DNA from 2 places in the Lactobacillus sp. UMNPBX16 genome. Region 1 is predicted to be linked to the other one. Evidence: riboswitches for the same ligand, from Rfam matches in the RefSeq annotation. Region 1 holds a riboswitch; the other holds the start of a gene.

Region 1 (5,335 bases):
ATGAAGTTACAGTACCTTCGACAGCATTTCCGTCTTCGAAGTCTTTTTGTAACTTGTCGTAGGCTTCTCTTTCCTTTAAGCGGGTAACTGAGAAGAAGAATTCACCATTTTCCTTGTCGCCACCGGCTCTTCTTAATACTAAGGCCTTAAACTTGTCACCAGGCTTAACTAAATCACGTAAGTCTGCGTTACGGTCTGAAGTGTATTCACGACGAGTAATGACACCTTCAACACCAGCGTTTTCAACACCAACATCGATTTGGCCGTCTTCAATGTCTAATACTTCGACATCGACAATATCTCCGACCTCAACTCCTTGCATTTGCTTTAATGCGTCTAAAAATTGATTACTGTTTTCTGACATATGTACCTCCCAATATCATGTCCCATTTTATAGGAAACCGAGATATTTTTCTACTATTTTGTGCTATTTTTTCTAATTTTTTTGTTTTTTTTCGATTTGAGCTAAAATTGCCTCTACAACTTCGTCAATCGACATGTTTGTGGTGTCAATTTCAATTGCATCATCTGCCTTTTTTAGCGGTGAAATTTTGCGGTGAGAATCTTTATAATCTCTTGCTGCAATATCTTTTTCAATTTCATCAACTGTTTGGTCAGATTTAATACCACGCTCTTTAAAATCTAATAAACGACGTTCAGCACGTGATCTTGCTGAAGCAACTAAAAAGATCTTAACTTCAGCGTTAGGTAAAACAGTCGTACCAATATCGCGACCATCCATAATGACATTTGTCTTGCCTGCCATTTCACGTTGCAGACTTACCATTTTTTCTCGTACTTTCGGCAAAGCGGATACTTCCGAAACATTAGCTGAAATTTCAGGCGTTCTAATTTCTTTAGAAACGTCCTTTCCAGCTACATATACTTTTTGCTCACCATTTTCAGATTTCAATTCAATTCCATCTTCATCAATGGCATTCAAGATACCCGCTTCATCACCATAATCTAAGTTATGATTACGAGCAATCACTGTACATGCACGATACATTGCCCCTGTGTCTATATAGACACAGGATAATTTACTTGCAATGATTTTAGCAACTGTACTTTTACCTGCTGATGCAGGACCATCTACTGCTACTTGCATTCTAATAAAAAAGAGATCTTAACATCGACCCCTTTTATCCTTTCTGAAAGATTATTTCAACTTAAGTGTCTGACCTGCTTCAATATTTGAAGAGTCTTTAAGATTATTTAATCTGGCTAATTCATCAACAGTCAAGCCATTCTTTTCTGCAATTTCATTTAAAGTATCTCCACTTTGGACTAAATAAGTCTTAGGAGTAGCAGAACTACTAGATGAGCTTGAACTAGCCTTTTCAGACTTTTTCTTGCTAAAAGAAGATGATGAGGTTTTCTTAGTCTTAACAGACTTGGATGATTTAGAAGAAACCTTCTTAACTGTTTGAACTTCTTCAGCTTTTTCTGAATGGCTTGAAGCCAAACGATGAACAACTGGGATAAGTGCAATTAAAATAACCGCTAAAATTATAATAACTGCTATCCAACGTGCTGATCCACTAGGCTGACTATCTTGTGAGCTTCGCTTTTCAGTAGGTCGTTCATAGTGCTGATATGGCCCGGTTGACTTTTTATCCATCAAAAATTCCTCCATTCACTTAACGGATTAATTTTAGCATATTTTAGGATGCTTTGAATATGAAAAATCCCATCAACTTAAAAAATTGATGGGATGATAACTTAATTCAAATTAAATCTCTTACGAACGAATGGCTTAATTGTTTTCAAGGTAGCTTCAAACAATAAGTAAACAGCCACAGCGTTAATTAATCCTTTTAACAAGTTAAAGGGCATGATAATACTAAAAATGTAGGTTGACATTGATGGTAAATGCAATAACTGACCCAAGTAAACTTTCTCAGTAAAGCTTAACAAGGCACTATAGCTATTAATAGCAGGCAAGTTTGGTACCGCTGTTACTGCGTAAATAGGAGTCAAAACGAAGGCATTAGCCAATGACATCACTGCTGCCATTGCGATAATCCCAATTACCAAACCACAAATTGGTTTAACTCTGCCCATCATTGTCTTGCGGTTATCCGCACTCACATTTTTACTTAATAAATAAAATGGAACTGCAAATGACATTGAAGCTAAGAATGCTGCTAGATTTCCAACAAGGCTTGGTAATGCAAAACCACTAAAAATTAAACTAAGCAACATTCGAATTAAAGCAATAATAACTCCCGGTACAATGCCAAAAATAAACATTCCAATTGTAATAATGACATCTGAAAAATCAAACTTTAAGAAGGCAACTCCAGGCATGATTGGAAATTCAAATTTCATAACTACAAAAGCAATACAGCCAATTAAAGCATATGCAATCACATTAGTTAAACTACTATTCTTGGATTTAGCTTGATCCATAACTTACTTTCCTTTCTCAAAACAAAAGGTCTATTGCTTCAGCAACAGACCTTAAAAAGTGTAGTAAGTTTTTTTAGCCTGTCTTCTTCCATCTAGACTTTAACTATCGGTATCTAACGATTCAACCACTGACGTGGGTCGCGGACTTTCACCGCCGGTCGGGACTTTCACCCTGCCCTGAAGACAATAACCTTGAATATTTAATTACAGTTATAATTTAGTTCAATTGCATTAATTTGTCAACTTCATGCTTCGATAATTCCCGATATTGCCCTGATGTAAGCGAATCCAGAGTTAAAAAGGCATATTTTTCACGAGCAAGCTTATCAACTAAGTGACCTACTGCTTTAAACATTCGCTTAACTTGATGATAATGTCCCTCATGAATTGTAATTTGGACAATTTGTGTGTCTTTCTTATAATCAGTTTTCAATACTTTGACCTTGGCAGGCGCAGCCTTAAAATGATCCAACTTTACTCCTTGAGTCAAGGTTTTAATTTCATCAGGAGTTAAAATCCCTTTAATCTTGGCTACATAGACCTTAGCCACTTCATTTTTAGGGTGCATCAATAAATTTGCTAATTTGCCATCGTTAGTCATTAGCAATAAACCTGACGTATCATAATCTAATCTTCCTACTGGATACAAACGATATGGTAAATCTTCGAAATAATCAACTACAGTTTTTCTACCACGATCGTCTTCTGCAGTCGAAACAACGCCGCGAGGCTTATAAAACAAATACGTGTGTAGGCTTTCCCGCTCAATTGGTTCATCATCGACTGTAATATTACTAAAAGTATCGACTTTAGTACCTAGCTTAGTAACAACATGCCCATCTACTTTAACTCGACCGGCTACAATCATTTTTTCAGCTTTTCTTCTTGAAGCGATTCCTGCTTCCGCAATTACTTTTTGTAATCGTTCTGCCATTTTCTATCCCTCTTTTTCTAAATGTTTGTCTGCGCTACCTTTTGAATCGAATAAGTCAATCTCCTCACCATCAGTTGTATCCTCAAAGTCTTCGATTAACGGTAAATCAGCCAAACTTTGATAATTAAAATATTGTAAAAAATAATCAGTTGTAACATACAACTTAGGATGACCTGGAGCATCTTTTTTGCCGTCTTGTTTAATTAATCCTCGCCAAATCAATGTCTGTAAAGCTCCTGATGAATTTACTCCACGAATATCATCAATTTCTATTCTAGTAATTGGTTGTCGATAAGCAATAATTGAGAGAATTTCAAGTGCTGATTGACTCAAATTCTTAGTTAAATCTTTTTGAAAATACTTTTCAATTATCTTAGCTGTCTGTTGACTAGTTGTCATCTTATAAGTATTTGCAATATGAATTATTTGCATTCCCGAGTCTGGATCAGCCTTCATTTTTTGCTGCAAACGAGTGACTAACTGACCTAGCTCTTCACCATCAACTTCAAGTAGTTCAATTAGATTTTGCTCCTCAAGCCCATTGTCACCTGCGACATACAAAAGAGCTTCTAAATTTGCTAGTTTACTTGCCATTCGTATCAATTCTTTCTAAATTTAAATCACCGAATTCACGTGCTTGTGTAATCTGAATTAATTGTTTTTTACACAATTCTAGTGTCGCTAAAAATAAGCCAATAACATCTGAGATATTCTGCATTTTGTCCGCGCAAGCAAAGAAACTAACTTGCCTTTTTCGTTTCAATTGTCCATGCAAAAAATCCATCATCTCATTGATCGGCGTTTCTGCTACTCTAATTGAAGCGGTATCTGGTTGCTGCAACTTCAAACGATGTAAGACCATCGTAAAAGTCGTCGCTAATTCTTGTGCAGTTATCTGACCCTTAGGCAGCGGTTGAACTTTAGCAGTGGTTGATACACTAGCTTCTTTAGCAACTGTAATCGGTACTTCTTCATTACGTTCTTTAAAATAAGCAGATATTTTCTTAAACACAGAATATTGTACCAATTGTTGCACTAATTCGTCTCTTGGATCTTCATCAGGTTGAATATCATCTACAAAATCGTTTTGAGGCAACAAATACTGTGATTTAATTCGCAATAAAGTTGATGACATGACAAAATACTCGCCTGCAATTTGTAAATTTAAGCTTTGCATTTGGCGCAAGTATTCTAAATATTGACTAGTTATTTGGGCAATTGGGATATCATAAATATCAATTTTTTGCGATTGGATCAAATGCAGTAATAAATCAAGTGGTCCTTCAAAATTCGGTAATTCTAAAGTTAAGTTACTTTTGTCCATTATCTTCTTCTACCGTTTTTAATAAATTTGTATATTCTGGTACAGCAGTTATTCGTTTATCTGGATATTCGTGCTTTAGTTCATCAACAATTTTCCGTTCATAACTAATCTCACGAAAACCAGGAGCTAAAGACAAATATCTAATAATTACAAACTGATTAGATACTTGGGTTCCTATTACGCCCACCATATTATTTTGACTATTACGATAAAGATACAAAATAAAGTCATTTTCATCCTGATTAAGCGTGATTTCTTCTTTTAAGTTTTCGATATTTTTAAAATCAGGTAAATAGGATAGTAATCCCATTGCTATCTTCTCATAATCTTTTTTATATTGTATTAGCATTTAATCACCTAAAGACGAGGATGTGTCTTCTGATAAACATTTAAAATTTGCTTTTGTGATAAATTGGTATAGATCTGTGTCGTGCTAATATCAGAATGTCCTAATATTTCTTGCACTACTCGCAAATCTGCGCCGTTTTCTAGCAAATGTGTTGCAAACGTATGACGTAAAGTGTGTGGCGTGACATCTTTAGTAATTGCCGCCATTTGACAATACTTTTTGATCATCTGCCAAATAGCCTGTCGTGTAATCTTTTTTCCTCGATTATTTAAAAAAATATGTTCATCGCTTTTCCCTACTTGTAAAATTAGCGGAT
Region 2 (5,335 bases), on a different contig from region 1:
CCATCGCTAAAACCGCAGAATTTCTTGGCTTGACTCAGCCTGCTGTGACACATTCTATGAAAAAACTCGAAGAAGAATTAGGCGTGAAGCTTTTTATTCGTAAACCTAATAAACTTTATTTAAGCGAAACCGGGAAATATACAGCACTTGAAGCCAAGAAATTAATCAACGATAATTTAGACTTCACTAAAAAAGTTAAACAGTTTGATAAAGACCAGACTACCCTAGTCGTCGGCTTCAATGCTCCAGGACCAGGAATTGTCCTCCGATCTCTACATGATAAAAATATCCAGATTAAGAATAATTTAGTTGAAAATAATTTTGAAAAGCTACTAAGTGAACATCAACTAACTTGCATTTTAATAAACTTTCCAATTGAAGACCGTGATATTACCTCAACTTATCTAGGCACAGAATCAATGTCGGTTAATCTTCAATCTGAATGCAAATTAAATAAAAATAAGGAATTATCCTTCAAGAAGCTTAAAGGTAAAACTATTTTAAGCCCTTCTCCAATTGGCTTTTGGACTAAGATCTATCATGATGAAATCTCAGATAGCAAGATCATTTTTCAAAATGAATCAACTGAATATAGCGAAATTTTACAATATTCAGTGCTTCCTTTCTTTACCACTAACTTAACTAGCTTAGATTCTCAATGGGGCCAGAATTTACCTAATAATCGAACTGTTCGTCCTTTATCAGATAAAGTAGCCCATCAAAAATTTTATGCTGTCTATTTAAAGCAAAATAAAAATCGTGTCATGCCTTTAATTGAAAAGTTGCAAGATCAATGGAGCAAATATGATTAGAAGTAAGAAAAACTAGTGCATTAATTTAACATGCACTAGTTTTTTGGTGTATAGAACCTAATCATCTTAACCGATTATTCTAATAAATTTACCGATAACTACAAAATCCTGCTATTTTCATGTTCATCAAATATAATCTATCTTGAAAGGAGTCAAAAATGAAATTCAAACTATTAATTAATCCTCACAAAAATGAAATAGTTCAAGCACAAGTTCATCAAAAAAGTATTTTTACTGATAATTTAGAAAAATTTGTTTTAACTAATGGCAACTCGAATTCAATCATTGGCTATGATGATAAGGATCATGTGATTTTACAGCTAGAAGACATTGTGATAATCACGATACTTGATAATAAAATTACTGCAATCTGCATAAACAACAAAAGGTATCATCTCCGCAAGCGTATTTATCAATTAACCAATGAATTACCAAATAATTTCTGGCGAATTAATAAGTCTTCAATCGTTAACAAAATATATATTGATCGCTTTGAAGAAACTAAGACTGCTGGTGTAAACATTGTTATGAAAAATGGACTTAGCGATTATGTTTCCAGACGCTGCTTTAGCAAAATTCGAAAGGAGCTGAAATAAAATGAAAGAATTTATCTCAAATTTTACCAAAAGAGGTCTAATTGCTGCTGGTTTTGGACCGTTTATTTTAACTATTTTCTATTATGCTTACTATTTAGCCATTCATTATAATCCAACTTCAGTTCTAGAAATCAACAAAAATATTCTTTCTAGTTTGCTTCTAGTATTCATTGCCGGAGGTATTAGTGCAATCTTTAAAGTAGAAAAGCTGTCACTTGGCATTGCTACTTTGATTAATGCAGTGGTAATTTACATAGATTATCTTTTCTTTTATCTGTTCAATGATTGGGTTGAAATGAGTTTTACGCCATTAATTGTTTTTACAATTTGTTACATAGTTGGTTACGTCATCATTTGGCTGTGCATTTACCATCAAGTTAAAGCTCAAATTCAAAAAGTAAATCAGAAACTATAGAAAAGATGCGAACTGTTCATCATTAGTAGTTCACATCTTTTTGTACGTTATTAAATTTCAGAATTAAAAAATTGTTGGTACTAATCCACCATCAAGCCTAAGTGCTTCACCTGAAAATGATGACGCATATGGACTAGCTACAAACGTTACAAAGCGACCAATTTCTTCTGGACGAATTAGTCTTTGAATTTGTGAAAGTGGGCGGTGATTCTTCATAAAGTCACTTTCCCATTCTTCTTTTGGCAGATTAGAATCTTTATACATGTCATTGATCATCGTTTCAACACCTTCAGTAAGAGTTGATCCTGGCATAATTGTATTCACAGTTACATGTGTCCCTGCAGTCAATTTAGACAAACTCTTGGCAATTGATAAGTTCATTGTCTTAGTTAAACTATATTGTGGCATTTCACCTGATGGCATAATGGCTTCTTCACTAGCAATGAAAATAATCCTGCCAAAGTCTTGATCAAGCATCTTTGGTAAATAAAACTTAGCTAAGGCATTACCTGAATACACATTTACATCAATAAATTTTTGCCAAGTAGCTTCATCAATATCAAAATAATTCATTGGTTTGAAAATACCCATGTTGTTGACCAAAATATCAATATCTGGGAATCTTTCAAATAACTCCTTGCGCTGCTTGGCATCTGAAAGATCATATGGCGCCGATTGTGGGTCGGTATCAGGATAATTTTCTTTAATTTCAGCAACTACTTTATCAACAGTTACTTTTTGACGACCATTAATAATGACATTCGTCCCTTCTTTAGCAAGTTCAATCGCAATAGCTTTACCAATACCTTTAGTAGAACCTGTAACTAAAGCTAGTTTCCCTTCAAGATTCATTTTCATAATTCGTTACCTCAACATAATTAATTTCTTTCTAGCTATTATATTAACTTCTAAAAAGTAAGTAAAGCGTGACAGTTAAATAATTTTAATTGATTAACTTACGATAACTACAGGCTTTTAATCTGTTTTTGTTTGTAACCGCTTAAATTAATCATTGACATTTAGCTAGTTCAGTTTTACGATAAAGTTGAATTAAATAAATGTTCTTCGAGGCAAGGTGAAATTCCTGACCGGCGGTGAAGTCCGCAACCCGCGAAAGCGGTGGAATCCGATAATCGGTACCGATAGTATAGTCTAGATGATAGAAGAATGATAACCAATAAGTAACGCTTATTTGCATTTGCTTTGATTATTTGACTTTGAATATTATTACTGAACCTCGAGAATACTCGAGGTTCTTTTTTGCTCTACGAGGAAGTGATTTTAATGGAAAAAGATAATTTTTATATGAATTTAGCTTTAGAAGAAGCTAAAAAAGGTCGCTATCAAACATGGAAAAATCCTATGGTTGGTGCCGTAATTGTTAAAAACGGTCAAGTCTTAGCTACTGGCTATCATCACCATTATGGACAAAATCATGCAGAACGCGATGCCATTTCAAAATTAACCCCAGAACAATTATTTAATTCAACTCTCTATGTCACTCTTGAGCCATGCAACCATTATGGTAAACAGCCTCCCTGCTCAGATTTAATTATCAAAAGTGGGATTAAACGTGTTGTAGTTGGACAAATCGATCCACACAAATTGGTTACTGGAAAAGGAATTGCCAAACTACAAAAGAATGGAGTTCAAGTAACTACTGGTGTTTTAGCTGATGACGCAAGTAAACTTAATAAGTTCTACAGCTATTTTTACCAATATGGGTTTCCCTGGATCACAGTCAAAGAAGCAACTAGTTTAGATAATAAAGTTGCAATGCGCGGTCAGCGAACTCCAATCACTAATCAAGCAGTGTATCAGCAAGTTCATTCTGAACGTGCTGATTATCAAGCAATTATGATTGGTTCTTCGACTGCTATCATTGATGACCCTATTTTAAGAACTAATGTCAAAAGTGACTATCCGCCAATCCGTATTATCATTGATCGTCGCGGACGGCTGTTAAATCATTTACGACTTCGCTTATTAAGTGATACAAATCCCACTTGGATTTTCACTCAAAATAAGCAAATGTCTAAAAACAACTTTACTAATTCTAAAATCAAAATTATTCATTTAGCAACAAACAGGATCCAAGAAGTATTTGATTATTTGAGTACAAAAGAAATCCAGTCAGTTTATGTAGAAGGTGGCCCTACTTTGGAAAAAGCAATTATGAATGAAATTTTTGTTAATGAAGTAATTAAATATACGGCGCCGATCTTTCTTGGAGATGAAGGCGTAACAGGTTTAGTACCAAACGAAACTGTTCCTTTAACAAATGTTAAAAAAACAGCCTTTGGCAACAATGAACGAATTGCAGGTGAATTAAAACATGTTTAGTGGTCTAGTTCGCGGGGATGCTCATATTAAAAAAATTGATAAACACAAGCAAACAATTAAGCTAACCGTTTCGTGCCCTGCAGACTTTACTAATGGGCTAACGATCGGTGATTCAATTGCAATTAATGGGACTTGTTTAACGGTTGAAAGTTTTACTGAAACTAGTTTTGTTGTAACCATGATGCCTCAGACTTATAAGAAAACTGTTTTTAAGAATTTGCATAACGGTGATCAACTTAACGTTGAGCGTTCATTAGAAGTCGGTCAACGTTTAGAAGGTCATCTTGTTACGGGACATATCGATGATTTGGCAACAGTTACTAAAATAGCACAGAATGAAAATGCAATTGAAATTTGGTTTAAGTTTCCTGCCCGATTATCAACACAGATCGTACCTCAAGGTAGTATTGCTTTAAATGGCGTTTCATTAACAGTGATGGATGTTAAAGATAACAGTTTTTCGGTAGGTCTAATTCCACATACTCAAGACGAAACTAATTTAGCCAACTTACAGATAAATGATGAAGTAAATTTGGAAACCGACATTATCGGAAAATATGTTGCAAAAAATTTAGAAAAGAGAAATTAAAATGGATGTTAGAAAAATTCAAAATGCAATTCAATGGATGAAAAATGGTGGTTTAGTGATTGTTGCTGATGATGAAGATCGTGAATCTGAAGGTGATATGATCGGCTTGGGGTCTAAAGTTACTCCTGAAAATGTTAACTTTATGACCAAACATGCTCGTGGCTTACTTTGCACCCCTGTAAGTAAAACAATTGCCCAACGTTTAAATTTCTACCAAATGGAACAAAATAATACTGATCCATACGGTACAGCTTTTACAATCAGTGTTGATTACAAAACCACCACTACAGGTATTTCTGCTTATGATCGTGCGGCAACTATCAAGGCAATTGCTGATCCTACTTCCAAGCCAGAAGACTTCTTTAGACCAGGTCACTGTTTTCCATTAGTCGCTAAAGATGATCAAATCAAGAATCGTAATGGTCACACAGAAGCCTCTATCGCCTTAGCTCATCTTGCTGGCGAACCAGAAGTTGCATATATTTGTGAAGTTATGAAAGCTGATGGCCATATGGCTCGTCGTCCCCAACTGAAAGAAATTGCTAAAGAATATCACTTACCATTTTTAACAATTGCAGAA

What was found. A riboswitch is a leader RNA that binds a small molecule or an ion and turns the genes downstream of it on or off. The one in region 1 is predicted to bind FMN.
Region 2: another riboswitch for FMN. It lies ahead of ribD (bifunctional diaminohydroxyphosphoribosylaminopyrimidine deaminase/5-amino-6-(5-phosphoribosylamino)uracil reductase RibD); the one in region 1 lies ahead of CP367_RS02080 (ECF transporter S component).

Annotation. Positions count from the first base shown of each region.
Region 1 covers NZ_PCYU01000008.1:87,210-92,544, reverse strand. Annotated here, with positions in the region: gene rpsA (30S ribosomal protein S1) at 1-364, opposite strand, end outside; gene cmk ((d)CMP kinase) at 437-1,108, opposite strand; gene CP367_RS02085 (SAG1386/EF1546 family surface-associated protein) at 1,160-1,621, opposite strand; gene CP367_RS02080 (ECF transporter S component) at 1,723-2,412, opposite strand; FMN riboswitch at 2,489-2,601, opposite strand; gene CP367_RS02075 (pseudouridine synthase) at 2,630-3,346, opposite strand; gene scpB (SMC-Scp complex subunit ScpB) at 3,350-3,940, opposite strand; gene CP367_RS02065 (ScpA family protein) at 3,930-4,670, opposite strand; gene CP367_RS02060 (hypothetical protein) at 4,657-5,019, opposite strand; gene xerD (site-specific tyrosine recombinase XerD) at 5,028-5,335, opposite strand, start outside.
Region 2 covers NZ_PCYU01000079.1:3,101-8,435, reverse strand. Annotated here, with positions in the region: gene CP367_RS10360 (LysR family transcriptional regulator) at 1-812, shown strand, start outside; gene CP367_RS10355 (LytTR family DNA-binding domain-containing protein) at 971-1,408, shown strand; gene CP367_RS10350 (DUF3021 domain-containing protein) at 1,410-1,823, shown strand; gene CP367_RS10345 (SDR family NAD(P)-dependent oxidoreductase) at 1,887-2,681, opposite strand; FMN riboswitch at 2,881-2,995, shown strand; gene ribD (bifunctional diaminohydroxyphosphoribosylaminopyrimidine deaminase/5-amino-6-(5-phosphoribosylamino)uracil reductase RibD) at 3,108-4,166, shown strand; gene CP367_RS10335 (riboflavin synthase) at 4,159-4,755, shown strand; gene CP367_RS10330 (bifunctional 3,4-dihydroxy-2-butanone-4-phosphate synthase/GTP cyclohydrolase II) at 4,757-5,335, shown strand, end outside.